Regions from separate parts of the Bacillus sp. 41-22 genome, predicted to be linked through region 4. Evidence: riboswitches for the same ligand, from Rfam matches in the RefSeq annotation. Region 4 holds a riboswitch; each other region holds the start of a gene.

Region 1 (3,774 bases), 670 kb from region 4:
AAGGATTTAAGCAATTAAAGCGTGAGTGGCATTCTATTTTAGGACAAGAGAATGTAACGATTGGATCATTCCTTGACGGTTGTTCAATGATTATTATGGAACATTGCGGCGGCGCTTCTGGTCCAATTTGGGGCGGAGCATTCCGCGCAGCTAGTAAAGCGGCAGGCGAAAAACGTGAGCTAACAGCTAAAGAGTTCGCTGAAATGCTGCAAGCAGCACTTCAAGGCATACAATCTATCGGTGAAAGATCATTCGGTAGAGGAGCGGTAGTTGGTGATAAAACGCTTGTTGATGCACTTGCTCCATGTGTAGATTCTTGGTTAGCTAGCGCTTCAAACGAAGTAGACGTGAAAACTGCCTTTGAAAAAGGAGCAGAAGCAGCGGTTAAAGGAGCAGAGTATACGAAAGAAATCGTAGCTCGTATGGGTCGCGCTGGTACAGTTGGTGAAAGAAGCTTAGGCTATCCAGATGCAGGTGCACATGCACTTGGAGTTATCTTTACGGAGATTGCGGGTAGTTTGAGATAGTAATTAGAAAGTCCCTCTGCCTTAGGTAGAGGGACTTTTATATTGTATTTTAGATTTAGTTTTTTTGTGATTGCAGCTTATCAATTTTCCAGTTTGTTTCTAGAGGGTCTAAAGAGCTTTCAATATAGAACATATATTCATCTGTGGTACTTGGTACTTCAAAAGCTATTTTCAATTCTACTGTTTCATTTGGTTTAACTTGTATATCAGAAGGGTTTTGGTCAAGCACCTTGCCTTCATAGGCCTTTCCGTCTTTTTCATCTTTTAGGTTATATTTTAATTCTGATAGTCCAATCGTTTGACCTCGTACATTTTTTACAGAGACATTAACAACGACGGAATCGTTGTTAGCATTTAAATATGCACTTTGAACGGTGGCCAAGTAATAGCCTCCTTTAACACTCTCACCAACTAATAAAATACCTTGTTCCAAGCGGCTCATATCTTCTTTTTCTTCAAAATTTATTAATTCTTCATTTTCATTTTTTGCGGTTGGTTCTTCTATTGGACCATTTTCAACGGCACTATCTTTTTTATCTTGTGTACAAGCAGCCGTAACACTGACTAATACTAGAATTAAAGTAAGTAATATGAATGATTTTCTCATAAAATTGATCTGTCTCCTTAAGTTTCTCAATTTTGTGCAACTATACATATAAGATTAACATAATGTCTCATTATTGGCTCAAAATAGGGGGTCCTTTAGACACCTTATTCTTGTTTTTTATTAATATGATTGGTGTATTTACTCTAGTTGTAGCGAAATCGTCCGTTGTTATCATTCCTACTGTAAATATGTAATTAGTATTATTTTATTCTTTAAATATCTCCGGTTTTTCAACTCTAAATGATTGCACCTCACCGCACTCTAAACAAAATGTGGTTAATAGTTTGGAACGTTTCCCTCCTGAAAAGAATCTACTAGATTCATCCTCACAAACATATGCATGATAAGCAGATCCAATCCTTCCTTCTTTAAATGTAGTAGAACCACAATTCTCGCATCGTTTATTTTTCATGTTACTAACACCTCATTTGATTGATATTTATTTTTCTGTGTTTTTAAGATAGAAGTAAAGCAACTTGGTTATAAATGATGTTTTCGACATGATACAACATAGCCCTTTATATATCCGCAAGTAAAACAACATAATACCCTATAAATCTCTATAACAATATGATGTTTCATATATCATTTAATGTTTATCGGAAAAATAAGTATTAAACGATTGATTTTTATTATTCTGATGATTATAATAAATGGAAATCAAACAATTCTTATGTTGAGAAGTGGAGGGACGGGCCCTATGAAACTTCGGCAACCTCGTTTTAGACGAAAGGTGCCAAATCCTGCAGGTGAAAAACACCTGAAAGATAAGGGCGGTTCATTTAGTCAAGAAGGCTACTCTTATTTCGTTAAGAGTAGCTTTTTTTATGGTTAAAAGATAAAGGGGGAATAGGTAGTGGAGTATGGTTTTTGGTTGCCGATTTTTGGGGGATGGCTTCGAAATGTAGATGATGAATCTATGCCGCCTACGTTTGAGTATGCAAAACAAACAGCGCAAGCGGCAGAACAATTAGGTTTTTCAACAACACTTATAGCAGAATTAAATTTAAATGATATAAAAGGTGTTTCAGCACCAAGTTTAGAAGCGTGGACAACTGCGGCAGCACTTGCTGCGGTAACGGATCGATTAGAGATTATGACAGCTGTAAGACCTGGCTTCCACAATCCAGCAGTTACAGCGAAAATGGCAGCAAATATCGATCAATTAAGTAATGGCCGTTTTACATTAAATGTAGTTTCAGCATGGTGGGAAGAAGAAGCGAAGCAGTACGGCGGGGTATTTACCGCACATGATGAACGGTATGATCGCACAGAGGAATTTGTAACAGTTTTGAAAGAGCTTTGGAAAGAAGAAGAGTTTTCTTATAAAGGGAACTTTTATGAGCTTCATCATACACATTTAAGTCCAAAACCTGTGCAGAAACAAGGAATTAAGCTTTATGCAGGTGGTGAGAGTGAGAGAGGAAAAGAGGTCATTGTAAATCACGCGGATGCATATGTAATGCATGGGGGAACAGTGGAAGAAGTATTTGTGAAAATAGAAGATATGAAGAATCGTAGAAAGAAAGTTACAGAGGAGCCATTGCAGTCATTCGGGCTCGCGGCTTACGTCATTTGTCGTGATACAGAAGAAGAGGCATTAGAAGAATGGAGACGTATAACGGATGTGAAAGACGATGCTTTAGGTTATGCGGGTTACCAAGATTTTATTAGTAAGTCGCATTTGGAACAGCAAGTGAAGCTCAATGATTATTCCGTATCTAATCGTGGATTACGTCCTAATTTAATCGGAACACCAGAACAAATTGCAGAAAGGATACTTGCTTTTGAAAAAGTGGGTGTTACGTTATTACTTTTACAATTTTCTCCACAGCTTGAAGAGATGAAACGATTTTCTGAAAAAGTGATGCCATTAGTTGAAGCAAAAAGAAAGGAATTGATTACAAATGAGTAAAATTTACATATTACATGAGAATAAGGAATGGACGGATCATTTGGTGAAAAGATTGGAAGAACTGGAGTTACCTTATGAGGAATGGTTTTTAAATGAAGGAACACTTTCGTTAGAAAAAGAACCTCCCCAAGGTGTTTTTTATAGCCGTATGAGTGCTTCTTCACATACGAGAGGGCATCGATATGCACCTGAGTTGACTGAAGGAGTTCTTGCTTGGCTAGAGGGATACGGACGAACAGTATTTAATGGGTCTCGTGCATTACGCCTTGAAGTAAGTAAATTGAATCAATATGCAGCATTAAGAAATTTTGGGATACAAGTGCCGAAAACAATTGGTGCTGTTGGCCGTGATAATATAGTAAAAGCAGCAAAGGAGTTAGGGGAAGTGCCATTCATTACAAAACATAACCGTGCAGGTAAAGGCCTTGGTGTTCAACTTTTTCATTCTATTGATACTTTAGAACAATATTTGGATGGTCCGACATTTGAAGAACCCATTGATGGAATTACTTTAATCCAGCAATATATTGAAGCGCCAGAACCATATATTACACGTTGTGAGTTTGTAGGCGGTCAGTTTGTATATGCAGTTAAAGTAGATACATCAGAAGGATTTGAGCTTTGTCCAGCAGATGCTTGCTCTATTCACGATGCTTTTTGCCCAGTAGGAGAAGAGAGTAAGAAAGAGTCGTCAACAAAATTTGAAATTATATCGGACTTCCAAG
Region 2 (3,774 bases), 150 kb from region 4:
GATCAACTGCCCGTAAAAGCCCGATTGGTGAGGGCTGATTAAAGTTTCACTTTATTTTTCAATTTTTGCCCATTTGAAGTTTAATTGACCTGCAAAGTCTACTTGCACAATGCCTTTCACATAAGAACGCTCTAAATAAGATTCTCCTTTTTGGTAAAGAGGAGCGATAACAGAGTCCTTAAATAAGATTTTTTCTGATGCTAGTAACGCTTCCCAGCGAGCTTTTTCATCACCAGCCAAAGTAGTTTTAACTTTTTCAATTGTCTCATCAAACTCTTTATTAGAGTAATGATCTAAATTGTAAGGGTTATTCGTCGTAAATAGTTCAAGGAATGTAATTGGATCAGCAAAGTCAGGGCTCCAACCGTCAATTCCAATCTCGTAGTCACCTTTTAATAAGAGTGAAACTTGTTGTTTACGTGGTTGCGGTTTTATATTTACCGTTAAGCCATCTAAATTCTTTTCTAGTTGTCCTTTTAGGAACTCACCAGTTTTCTTCTCAAGGTCACCATCACTTGTTAATAATTCTAATGTTATCTTTTCAGAACCAAGTTCTTTTTTTGCTTTCTTCCATAATTCTTGTGCAGATGTTGTATCAACTTTTGTTAAATCGCCGTTTGCAGTACGGAAGTCTTTTCCATCAGGCCCTTTTGCAAAGTTTTTCGGCACGAGACTAAAGGTTGGTGTAGAGCCATCATTTAATAACGTATTTACAAAAGATTTTCGATCAATTGTTTGATCGATTGCTTGGCGTGCAGAAACGTTTTGAAGTACTTTGTTTTGCTGATTCATACGTAAAAACTGTACCCCTACGTTCGGACGTTCTTTAAAGTTAGCATCCTTTTTATATTTATCAACGAAGTCAGATGTTAGTTTTATACGGTCTAATTGTTTGGATTCGAATAAATTTACTTCTGTTGATTTCTCTTTCACAACGTTGAAATTGATTTCTTCGAGTTTGACATTATCTTTATCCCAATAGGTAGGGTTTTTCTTAAATTTAAAGCTTTGTTCATGCTTCCAATCGCTTAGTGTAAAAGCTCCGTTGTACAAGATTTTGTTATCTTCTAAAGCGTACTTATCACCTTGTGCTTTAAAGAATTCCTCGTTGATTGGTAGAAATGTTGGGAACGCCGTTAAGCTAATAAAATACGGAACAGGGCGCTCTAATTCTACTTCAAACGTATGGTCATCAACTGCTTTTATACCAAGTTGATCGGATGGGAGTTCTTTGCTATTAATTTTTTTAGCGTTTTTAATATCCAGGAATAAAAAAGCATATTCAGAAGCTGTTGCTGGATCGACAGCTCTTTGCCAAGCGAAGACAAAATCTTTCGCTGTTACAGGTGTGCCGTTCGACCATTTTGAATCTCGTAAATGGAATGTGTATTTCGTTTTATCAGCACTTACTTCATGAGATTTCGCAACGCCAGGAACAGGTTTATTACCTTCACCAAGATTGTATAAACCTTCAAATACGTTTCTCATTACTTGACCAGAATCAGTATCTGTAGCACGAGCCGTATCCATTGTTCGAATCTCAGTAGGAGAAGATAAGTTTAAAACTTGCTTACTAGGTGCCTCATCTTTTGCATTTGCTCCGCTCGCTTCGTTTTTATAACTACCGCAACCAGATAATAAAATACTTACTCCTACAACTGATGCAATACCGGGTACAAACTTCTTTTTCATTTGATTTTCCTCCTAAATAGTTAATAAGATTGGATGATGATGAGGGAAATGAAAAACAAAAAATCCCTCTTTTCGTATTGAGAAAGAGGGATTTTTACGTACAAGTTATGCACCCGTATATAAACGAAGTCCCTCATTCTATCTTTCAAGCACAAAGCTTGCAGGAAGTGGCACAGTATTCAAAATGAACCTGCTGCCGAGGTTTCAAAGGGCCAGTCCCTCCACCTCTCTTGATACAATGAGTAAACAAATAAATTTTATTAATTTTTGTGTTTCTTTGATAATTCAAAATCTTACACCTTAGATAATGAAGTGTCAATCAAATGGGATATAGTTTGAATTTTCAGTTTTATTTTTTTAAAAAAACCACTGCATATGGCAGTGGTTTCCCTACTAGAAGTTAAAGTTATCTGGATCTGGACCAACGCGATGATTTTCATTTAAAGCTTGAATTGCTTTCATATCATCCGAGCTTAATTCAAAGTCAAAGATGTTTGCATTTTCAATAATGCGGTGTTCTTTAATAGACTTAGGGATTGTTACAACTTCATTTTGTAGATCCCAACGTAAAATAACTTGTGCAGTCGATTTATTATATTTCGTAGCGATTTCTTGTAATGTTGGGTGATTAAGTAGCTGCCCCTGCATTAATGGTGACCAAGCTTCAAGCTGGATGTTATGTTCTTTACAGAAGGCATGTAATTCTTCTTGTGCTAAACGTGGGTGGTATTCCACTTGGTTAACCATTGGTTTAATTTCTGCAATTTCAAATACGTCTTGCAAATGGTGAATATGGAAATTACTCACACCGATAGCACGAACACGACCATCTTTATAAAGCTGCTCTAAAGCTTTCCATGATTCAGTGTATTTTCCTTTTACAGGCCAATGTACTAAATATAGATCTAAATATTCCAGACCTAATTTTTCTAATGTAGTTTCAAATGCTTGTAGTGTTGACTCGTAACCTTGATCACTATTCCACACTTTTGAAGTGATGAATAACTCTTCACGAGGAATACCAGATTCTTGAATTGCCTGTCCAACGCCTTCTTCGTTTTTATATATCGCAGCAGTATCGATACTACGGTATCCATTTTTTATAGCTGCTTTTACAGAATCAATTACTTCTGTACCATCTTCAACTTTAAAAACACCCAAGCCGAACCAAGGCATTTTCACGCCGTTATGTAATGTTGTATAGTCGTTTAAACTTGTTAAAGTCATATTAATTCCCCCTAGCTTTTTTATTGGTCGCTTCAACTGCTTGTTGAATGACTTCTGAAAAATTATTTTCATATAGAACTTTTAAGCCTTCAGCCGTTGAGCCTCCTGGTGTTGTTACTTGTTCGCGGAGCATAGCTGGATCCTGATTTTGCTGGAGCATAGCGGCAGAGCCAGCAATCATTTGAATGACAAGGTGTTTTGCTGTTTCCTCATCAATCCCATAGCTTTTCGTTGCTTCAATTAAACCTTCAGCAAAGTGATAGAGAAAAGCGGGTGCACTACCAGTAACTGCGGTAAGTTGGTGAACTTCCTCTTCGGTACAAAACTGTGAGGTACCGATACCTTTTAAAAGAAGTTGTAACGTTTCTTGATGTGTTTCATCTACAGAATGTCCCGTCGTATATAAGGAGATAGACTTTCCAATCCCAGCAGCTGTATTTGGCATAATCCAAGCAACAGGTGTCCCTTGGGGAAGTCTTTCTTCTAGATAAGATGGTCCGATTCCGGCAGCAACTGTCACGACAAATTGATTAGTTAGAAGAGGGGATAGATCCGCTAATAGCTGTTCATGTGCGACAGGCGGCATTGCTAAAACGATTGTATCTACAGATTTAATATGCTGTTTCCAATCTGTTGTAATCGATAGATCATATTGAGTTTGTAATTGCGTTAGTTTTTCTATGTTACTTCGGTTGGAAACAATAATTTCTTCGATGTATTCTTTACTTGTTGTAAGTAGTCCAGTAAATATAGCTTCTGCCATACGACCGGCACCAATAAATAAAATTCGATGTTTATTAGGCATATCCTTTATTCCTTTCTGATGAGAATATGTTATAAAAAACGATACCATTT
Region 3 (3,774 bases), 830 kb from region 4:
TGGCTCTACTCCGTCTTTAATTTTTAAAATGCCTTCTTTTTGTAAAATTGCTAAACCACGACCATGATCAGTAACAGAATTACTCATAATAATTGTCGCCCCGTTTGGAAGTTCTTTTAAGCTCTTATATTTTTGAGAATACACACCAATCGGTTCTAAATGAATTTTTCCTGCTATTTCAAAATCATATTTCTTATCTTTAATCTCTTTTTCTAAATACGGAATGTGCTGGAAGTAGTTTGCATCTAATTCCTTATCCGCTAACGATTTATTTGGTAATACGTAGTCTTGGAATTTTTTAATTTCTAGCTCAATTCCTTTTTTCTCAAGTAACGGTTTTGCCTTTTCTAAAATTTCAGCGTGCGGTACGTTAGAAGCACCAACAACAAGTTTCTTTTCATCTTTATCTTTCCCGCCACAAGCAGCTAACCCAAAAATTGAAGTTGAAATAAGTGCTGTAAGTAATAATTTTTTCATTTGAAATATCCCCCTGTTTTCATTATCTTTTATCTATTCGAGTCGTTAAACTATCACCAATCCACTGAATTAAAAATACAACGAGTAATACACAAATTGTCGCAACGATTGTTACATCGTTATTTCCACGCTGGAATCCCTCTAAGTAAGCAAGTGTTCCAAGACCACCAGCACCAACAACACCTGCCATTGCTGTATAGCCTACTAAAGCAATAGTCGTAACCGTAATACCAGATACTAACGCTGGTAACGATTCTGGAATTAACACCTTCAAAATAATTGTGCTTGTTTTTGCTCCCATCGCTTTTGAAGCTTCAATTACACCTTTATCAATCTCACGAAGCGCGATTTCAACCATTCTCGCGTAAAATGGTGCCGCTCCAATAATTAAAGCTGGCAGCGCTGCACTCGCTCCGAGTATTGTTCCAAGAAGAATCTTTGTGAACGGGATTAATAAAATAATTAAAATGATGAACGGTATAGAACGGAAAATGTTTACGAACGCTCCAATCACCGTATTAATCGCTTTATTTTCCCATAAATTATCTTTCGCTGTCATAAAGAGTAATAGTCCTAAAATAAGTCCTAAAACAAATGTGGCAAGTGCTGCGATTGCCGTCATATATAACGTTTCACCAGTTGCTTCTAACATTTGATTCCAATCAATATTTGCGATTAACTTATCCATGTGCAATCACCTCCAGCTCTACTTGATCTTGATGAATCCCTTCTATTGCTTGCTGGATCGCTGTTTCTTCACCATTTAAATGAACGACTAAACTTCCGTAAGATCCGTTATTCGTTTGCGCGATATTTCCTTGCAAAATGCTAACTTCTATATCACCGCGCTGCATTAACCTTTGAAGTACCGGTCTTTCTACCGCTTCACCGACAAACTGCAAACGAATTACTTTTCCATCTGGATACTTTTCTATTAAACTTTCAATCGTTTCATTTGTATCTTCAGAATCAGTTAACTGCTGTACAAATCGTTTTGTAATGTCTTGCTGTGGATTACGGAATACGTCAAGTACTGGACCCGTTTCTACGATCTTCCCTTTTTCCATTACAGCAACTCGATTACAAATTTTGCGAATAACGTGCATCTCATGCGTAATCAATACAATTGTTAAGCCGAGACGCTTATTAATATCTAACAATAAATCTAAAATTTGATCTGTCGTTTCCGGATCAAGAGCTGACGTTGCTTCATCACATAAAAGTACTTGTGGATTATTTGCTAACGCTCTTGCAATCCCGACGCGCTGCTTTTGTCCACCACTTAGCTGAGATGGGTACGCGTCTCCTCTTCCTTCTAATCCAACAAGATGAATTAACTCATCGACACGTTTTCTTCTCTCCGCCTTATCGACACCTGCAATTTCAAGTGGGAATGCGATATTTTCACGCACAGTTCGTGACCAAAGTAAGTTGAAATGCTGAAAAATCATTCCGATTTCTTGTCTTGCCTTACGAAGTTCATTTCCAGTAATCGCTGAAATCACACGATTCGCAATTGTAATTTGGCCAGAAGTTGGTTTCTCTAACTGATTAAACAATCTGATTAACGAACTTTTCCCAGCGCCACTATATCCAATAACACCAAATATTTCACCCTTATCTACTTTTAAGTTGGCGTTATCTACAGCAGTGACATCACCGCTTTTTGCCTTATATATTTTCTTTACATTTTCTAATAAGATCATGATGTTCACCCCTTTTTTAAATAAAAAGCGCAAGCGGCTCGCTTAGAACAAGAGGGCGTTGGAATCCCAGACGTAGAGGCGCTTTTTGCCTCATAGGAAGGGATGAAACGACCGACTGTTCTAGCCGCTGGAGCTAGATTTCATAAAACTTTGGATAGACTCCGCATTTTTTTATTTTTCATGCGTGTAGTCCATCGTTATAGCTCCTCTTATTATTTGAATGTCCTCCGCATTCAAACAACAAAAAACCTTTCCGCTTCTAGAGAAGCAGAAAGGTTTATATGCGTATATAACAACATTATCCCTCTCTCTCATCTCTCAAAGCATTTGCTTTGCAGGAATTGGCACCATTTCAACATAAGTTGACGGTTGCCGGGCTTCACAGGGCACAGTCCCTCCACCTCTCTTAATAAGAGAAATCAGATTAAATTTTCGTCTGATTTAAAATTTATGAAATTGTCTATATTTTATGAATTGAATTGTATCAATATCCACACGCTCTGTCAACAGAAATTTTCGTAAAAAAAGAAACTTCAGAATTTTAAGCTCCGACTGACATCGGTTTACATATATGAAACATCGATTCAACTAATAACATCGTTCGATACGTTCCAGAATATTGTACCCGTCCATCACTCATTAACTTTTGCAACCTCATATTTCCAGTCACTAACTTTTGTACATCCTCTTCCTCTAAACAAACGATTTGTTCCGTTCCTCTCGCCTCTTTCAAAAGTTCTATATAATCTCTTGAAATTTGTAACGAACAGCATTCATCTCCAAAACGAAAATTAACAGTTCTTTCTCCTTGCCTTAAAAGCGGTTCTAAATGATATTGACCATTAGCGTAATTTACAAATGATTGAAGCAAAGAATATAATTTCATCCTAAACCACATCCCTCATATCACTTTCTATTACATACCATTCCCTCTTATTAAAGGGCAATCCTGTTATTTTCGCTCGACAAATACTGTATCTATCACGCATGTCGACATATTTCCCAAGAAATATGTCGAGGCGGCAAAAACTTTGCCGCCTACTTTAATTCCGTATATAAATATTCAACCGAATGAAATGCATATATTTTCTTCATCAGTGTCCCATTTTCAAAAATAAGTAAACACGGTACACTTTCTATCCCATACTCTTTCGCTAAATGCGGGGCATAATTTAAATCTAACATTCCAATTTTCAAATCTTCAATCGTCATCTCAACGACCGTTAACATCTTCTTTGCCAATTGGCATGTTCCACACATTGGTGTATACACATATAACACTGTTTTTTCTTCATTTCCTATTAGGGCTGTAGCTTCGGCACCTGTCCAATCAATCACTTCTATCATTCCTTACCGTAAATATTCTGTATAAACGTCAATGTCTGCTCCCCATAATACATTTGCTAAATGTGAAGAAGGTGCAGTCGCCACCTCGCGATACGAGCGATCAATATAAATATGCTCTGCTTGCGGAAATTCTTTTCGGAATTGTTTCCTTAACTTTTCTCCTGCATCATCAGCATCCACTAGCACATATACGTCCTTATCAAAAAATTGATCAATGAGCTCATCCATTTTCGACAAACCAATT
Region 4 (3,774 bases):
CAACCAACAATCGTTGCTGATGTTGCAGAAGATGCTCGCTTAATGAAAGAAGAAATCTTCGGACCAGTAGTAGCATTCTGTAAAGCAAAAGACTTTGATCATGCACTTGCAATTGCAAACAATACAGAATACGGTTTAACAGGAGCAGTTGTTACTAACAACCGTGACCATATTGAAAAAGCACGTGAAGACTTCCACGTTGGTAACTTATACTTCAACCGTGGATGTACTGGTGCAATCGTAGGTTACCAACCATTCGGTGGCTTTAACATGTCTGGTACAGACTCTAAAGCTGGTGGCCCTGATTACTTAGCGCTTCACATGCAAGCAAAAACTACTTCTGAAACTTTATAAGAAATAGTAGAAAAGATCTTCACAGACTGTGAAGATCTTTTCTTTTTGAGAAACTCTCTATAATAGAAGCTAGTTAATTTCAATCAAGAAAGGTTTCTAAATATTACTATTTTTTCTTTTGGATTAGTTAAACCTTGTTAATATCGGGATAAACATGAAAATAGAAACAAAACAGCGAGAAAAATTGACTTATTAGTCATATTTTTTAGTATTCATTTTGAGGATTTCCTGTATAATACAATTTGAAAGAAAATCTATGGTTAGACAAGAGAACACTCCTTTCGGCTTTGCTAACTGAAAGGAGTGTTTTTTTTAGGTCGCTAAAAACTCTTCTGTACTCATTATATTTGCGTATACTCCATTTAAACTCGCCAAAATTGTATTATGAATATAAACAGCTGGTATAGTAGCATTCTTAAATGAAAGATCTTTTGTAGCACAAGCATCGTGTATTACGGTACAGTGAAGACCAAAATCAAAAGCAGCTCTTACTGTAGCATCAATACACATATGGGTCATCATCCCGCATATTACGACGTGCTCAATTCCTGAACGTTGTAATTGTTCTAGAAGATCAGTTTCTCGGAAGCTATTTGGATAATGTTTAAGGATAACGGTTTCCTCTCTAAGTGGACGGACATTTTCGTGAATATGGACACCTTCTGTATTGGGTAGGAAAAAAGTAGCGCTATCTTTTATAGCTACATGTTGGATATGAAAAATAGGTTCGTTTCTTATTCTAAAATGTTGTAGTAGCTGACTAGCATATTCACTTGCTTCTACTGGATTACGTAATTCCATCATTCCGCTTGGAAAATAATCATTTTGAATGTCGACGAGCAAAAGAGCTGTTTTCATATATCTATCTTCCTCCGATTTCATATTCAAATAATGTTATTCAATGAATAGAGAAGATTCTCCTTTTTAAAAGTATGAGTGAGAAGGATTTTACATAACTTTAAAAATCACTATTGTATTGTTACTTCTTATTTAAAAATTTAAATAGAGAAATAATTAATATTTTTCCGAAAAATGTATTGACTCTCATTATTCTGAGTTCTATAATAAGACTTAATTAAACGACAATTAAATCGATACACTCTTATCCAGAGAGGTGGAGGGACTGGCCCTACGATACCTCAGCAACGGGTTTTTTTAATACCGTGCTAACTCCAGCAAGCCTATAAAGGCTTGGAAGATGAGAAGATGTGAATGAGTACATATAAAAGTGCTCTCCTTCTTATCTTTTATTACTGATAAGGAGGAGAGCACTTTTTATTTTACCTCGAAAGCTCTACTTCAAGTTTTACAGCATATAGGAGGGAAGAAAATGATTTCTTTTAACAATGTAAGTAAAGTATATGAATCAGGTGGGCAATCTGTTCATGCGGTTGAGGATGTAACGCTGTCAGTTGAAAAGGGCGAAATTTTTGGCATTATCGGATTTAGTGGTGCTGGAAAGAGTACGCTATTACGTTTAGTAAATATGTTAGAAAGACCAACTGCAGGAACAATTTCAATAGATGATAAAGATATTACATCATTATCGGCGAAAGAATTGCGGACACTAAGACAAAGAATTGGGATGATTTTCCAAAGTTTCAATCTATTTAATTCAAGAACGGTGTTTGGGAACATTGCTTATCCATTAAGGTTAGCGAAATTGCCAAAGAATGAGATAAAAGAAAGAGTGAATGAACTACTAAAATTTGTTGGTTTAGAAGATAAAGCGAACTATTATCCAGAACAGTTATCAGGTGGGCAAAAGCAGCGTGTTGGGATTGCAAGAGCACTTGCGACATCACCCGATATTCTCATATGTGATGAGGCAACATCAGCTTTAGATCCGGAAACAACAACAGAAATCTTAAATTTATTAAAGAAAGTAAATAGAGAGTACAATTTAACGATTCTACTTATTACACATGAAATGCACGTTGTGAAAGAAATTTGTCACCGTGTAGCCGTTATGGAAAAAGGAAAAGTAATTGAAGAAGGAAAACTGTTTGACGTTTTCACACAACCAAAAACAAAGACAACTCAAAATTTTGTACGCTCTGTTATTAATGATCACTTACCAGAAAGTGTTCTAGCGAAAATTCAAAACGGAGGTCAGATTTATCGCCTGACTTTTACTGGGGAAGAGACAGGGCAGCCTGTACTATCATATATTGCGAAAAACTATAACGTCGATGTAAATGTTCTTTATGGAAATATTATTGAACTCCAAAATGTGCTATTTGGAAATCTTCTTGTAGAACTACAAGGTGAACAGAAAGAAATTCAAAAAGCATTACAACATCTAAGACTGCAAGTGCAGCTGAAGGAGGTAGAAGCTCATGCGAGTTGATTGGAGTATATTTTGGCCTCGCATATTAGATGCGACGGGGGATACCCTCTTAATGGTAATTGTAACCCTTATATTTGCTACAATTCTCGGTATACCTCTAGGTTTACTGTTGTATGTAACGAGAAAAGGAAATTTTTTAGAAAATAAATGGGTCTTTTCTATTCTTAATATCATAATTAATACAATTCGTCCGGTTCCATTCATTATCTTTTTAGTAGCTTTAAGCCCACTAACAAGAAGTGTTATTGGAACGACGATTGGAACGGCTGCAGCAATCTTCCCAATGACGTTAGTTGCATCAATTGGTATTGCTAGAATGGTTGAAACCAATCTTGTTTCTGTTCCGAAAGGAGTAATTGAAGCAGCACAAGCAATGGGCGCTTCACCACTTAGAATTGTTTTTGAAATCCTCGTACCAGAAGCTTTAGCACCATTGATCCTAGGTGTCACGTTTATGACGGTCGGTTTAATTGAATTTTCTGCAGTCGCAGGACTTGTCGGTGGTGGCGGTCTTGGTGACTTAGCAATGACATATGGTTATCAACGCTTTGATACGTCAGTTATGTTTGTAACGGTCGTTTTACTTATTATTCTTGTACAGGTGGCTCAAAATTTAGGGAACTACTTTGCGAAAGTCTTTTTACGCAGATCATAAAAAGGAAGAGGGGAAAAGAAAATGAAGAAAATTTTAGCATTTGCATTATCAGCGATCGTAGGAATTACAGCATTAAGCGGCTGCTCAGGTGGAGACACAGGTGCAGGAGCGAAAGAGAAAGTAGTTCGCGTCGGTGTAACTGGAACAGATGGAGACGTTTGGGAAATTTTAAAGAAAAAAGCTGAAAAAGAAGGGATTAAAATTAAACTGGTTGAGTTCTCTGATTACACAACACCCAACAAAGCGTTAGCTGATGGAGATATTGAACTAAACTCATTCCAGCACATTGCTTTCTTAGAGCAATTTAAAAAGGAGCATAAGTTAGATATTACAGCTGTTGGTACAACGCAAATTGCACCGATGGGCTTATACTCTGAAAAATATAAGAAAGCAAATGAAATCCCAGATGGTTCGG

What was found. Region 4 has a riboswitch for S-adenosylmethionine ahead of LCF45_RS01840 (methionine ABC transporter ATP-binding protein). Riboswitches for the same ligand answer to the same signal wherever they lie in the genome.
Region 1: linked by a shared signal. The riboswitch ahead of LCF45_RS05090 (LLM class flavin-dependent oxidoreductase) and the one ahead of LCF45_RS01840 (methionine ABC transporter ATP-binding protein) in region 4 are both predicted to bind S-adenosylmethionine.
Region 2: linked by a shared signal. The riboswitch ahead of LCF45_RS01100 (peptide ABC transporter substrate-binding protein) and the one ahead of LCF45_RS01840 (methionine ABC transporter ATP-binding protein) in region 4 are both predicted to bind S-adenosylmethionine.
Region 3: linked by a shared signal. The riboswitch ahead of LCF45_RS24645 (methionine ABC transporter ATP-binding protein) and the one ahead of LCF45_RS01840 (methionine ABC transporter ATP-binding protein) in region 4 are both predicted to bind S-adenosylmethionine.

What each region holds. Positions count from the first base shown of each region.
Region 1 is NZ_CP084035.1:1,005,000-1,008,773, forward strand. Features, by position in the region: gene dhaK (dihydroxyacetone kinase subunit DhaK) at 1-527, shown strand, start outside; gene LCF45_RS05080 (DUF4352 domain-containing protein) at 583-1,134, opposite strand; gene LCF45_RS05085 (hypothetical protein) at 1,340-1,546, opposite strand; SAM riboswitch class I at 1,803-1,908, shown strand; gene LCF45_RS05090 (LLM class flavin-dependent oxidoreductase) at 1,991-3,049, shown strand; gene LCF45_RS05095 (ATP-grasp domain-containing protein) at 3,042-3,774, shown strand, end outside.
Region 2 is NZ_CP084035.1:190,812-194,585, forward strand. Features, by position in the region: gene LCF45_RS01100 (peptide ABC transporter substrate-binding protein) at 52-1,692, opposite strand; SAM riboswitch class I at 1,828-1,932, opposite strand; gene LCF45_RS01105 (aldo/keto reductase) at 2,086-2,919, opposite strand; gene proC (pyrroline-5-carboxylate reductase) at 2,921-3,724, opposite strand.
Region 3 is NZ_CP084035.1:4,768,030-4,771,803, forward strand. Features, by position in the region: gene metQ (methionine ABC transporter substrate-binding lipoprotein MetQ) at 1-477, opposite strand, end outside; gene LCF45_RS24640 (methionine ABC transporter permease) at 500-1,165, opposite strand; gene LCF45_RS24645 (methionine ABC transporter ATP-binding protein) at 1,158-2,183, opposite strand; SAM riboswitch class I at 2,492-2,599, opposite strand; gene LCF45_RS24650 (hypothetical protein) at 2,725-3,069, opposite strand; gene LCF45_RS24655 (thioredoxin family protein) at 3,222-3,530, opposite strand; gene LCF45_RS24660 (toprim domain-containing protein) at 3,534-3,774, opposite strand, start outside.
Region 4 is NZ_CP084035.1:339,574-343,347, forward strand. Features, by position in the region: gene pruA (L-glutamate gamma-semialdehyde dehydrogenase) at 1-354, shown strand, start outside; gene LCF45_RS01835 (cysteine hydrolase family protein) at 667-1,212, opposite strand; SAM riboswitch class I at 1,454-1,559, shown strand; gene LCF45_RS01840 (methionine ABC transporter ATP-binding protein) at 1,685-2,704, shown strand; gene LCF45_RS01845 (methionine ABC transporter permease) at 2,694-3,359, shown strand; gene LCF45_RS01850 (MetQ/NlpA family ABC transporter substrate-binding protein) at 3,381-3,774, shown strand, end outside.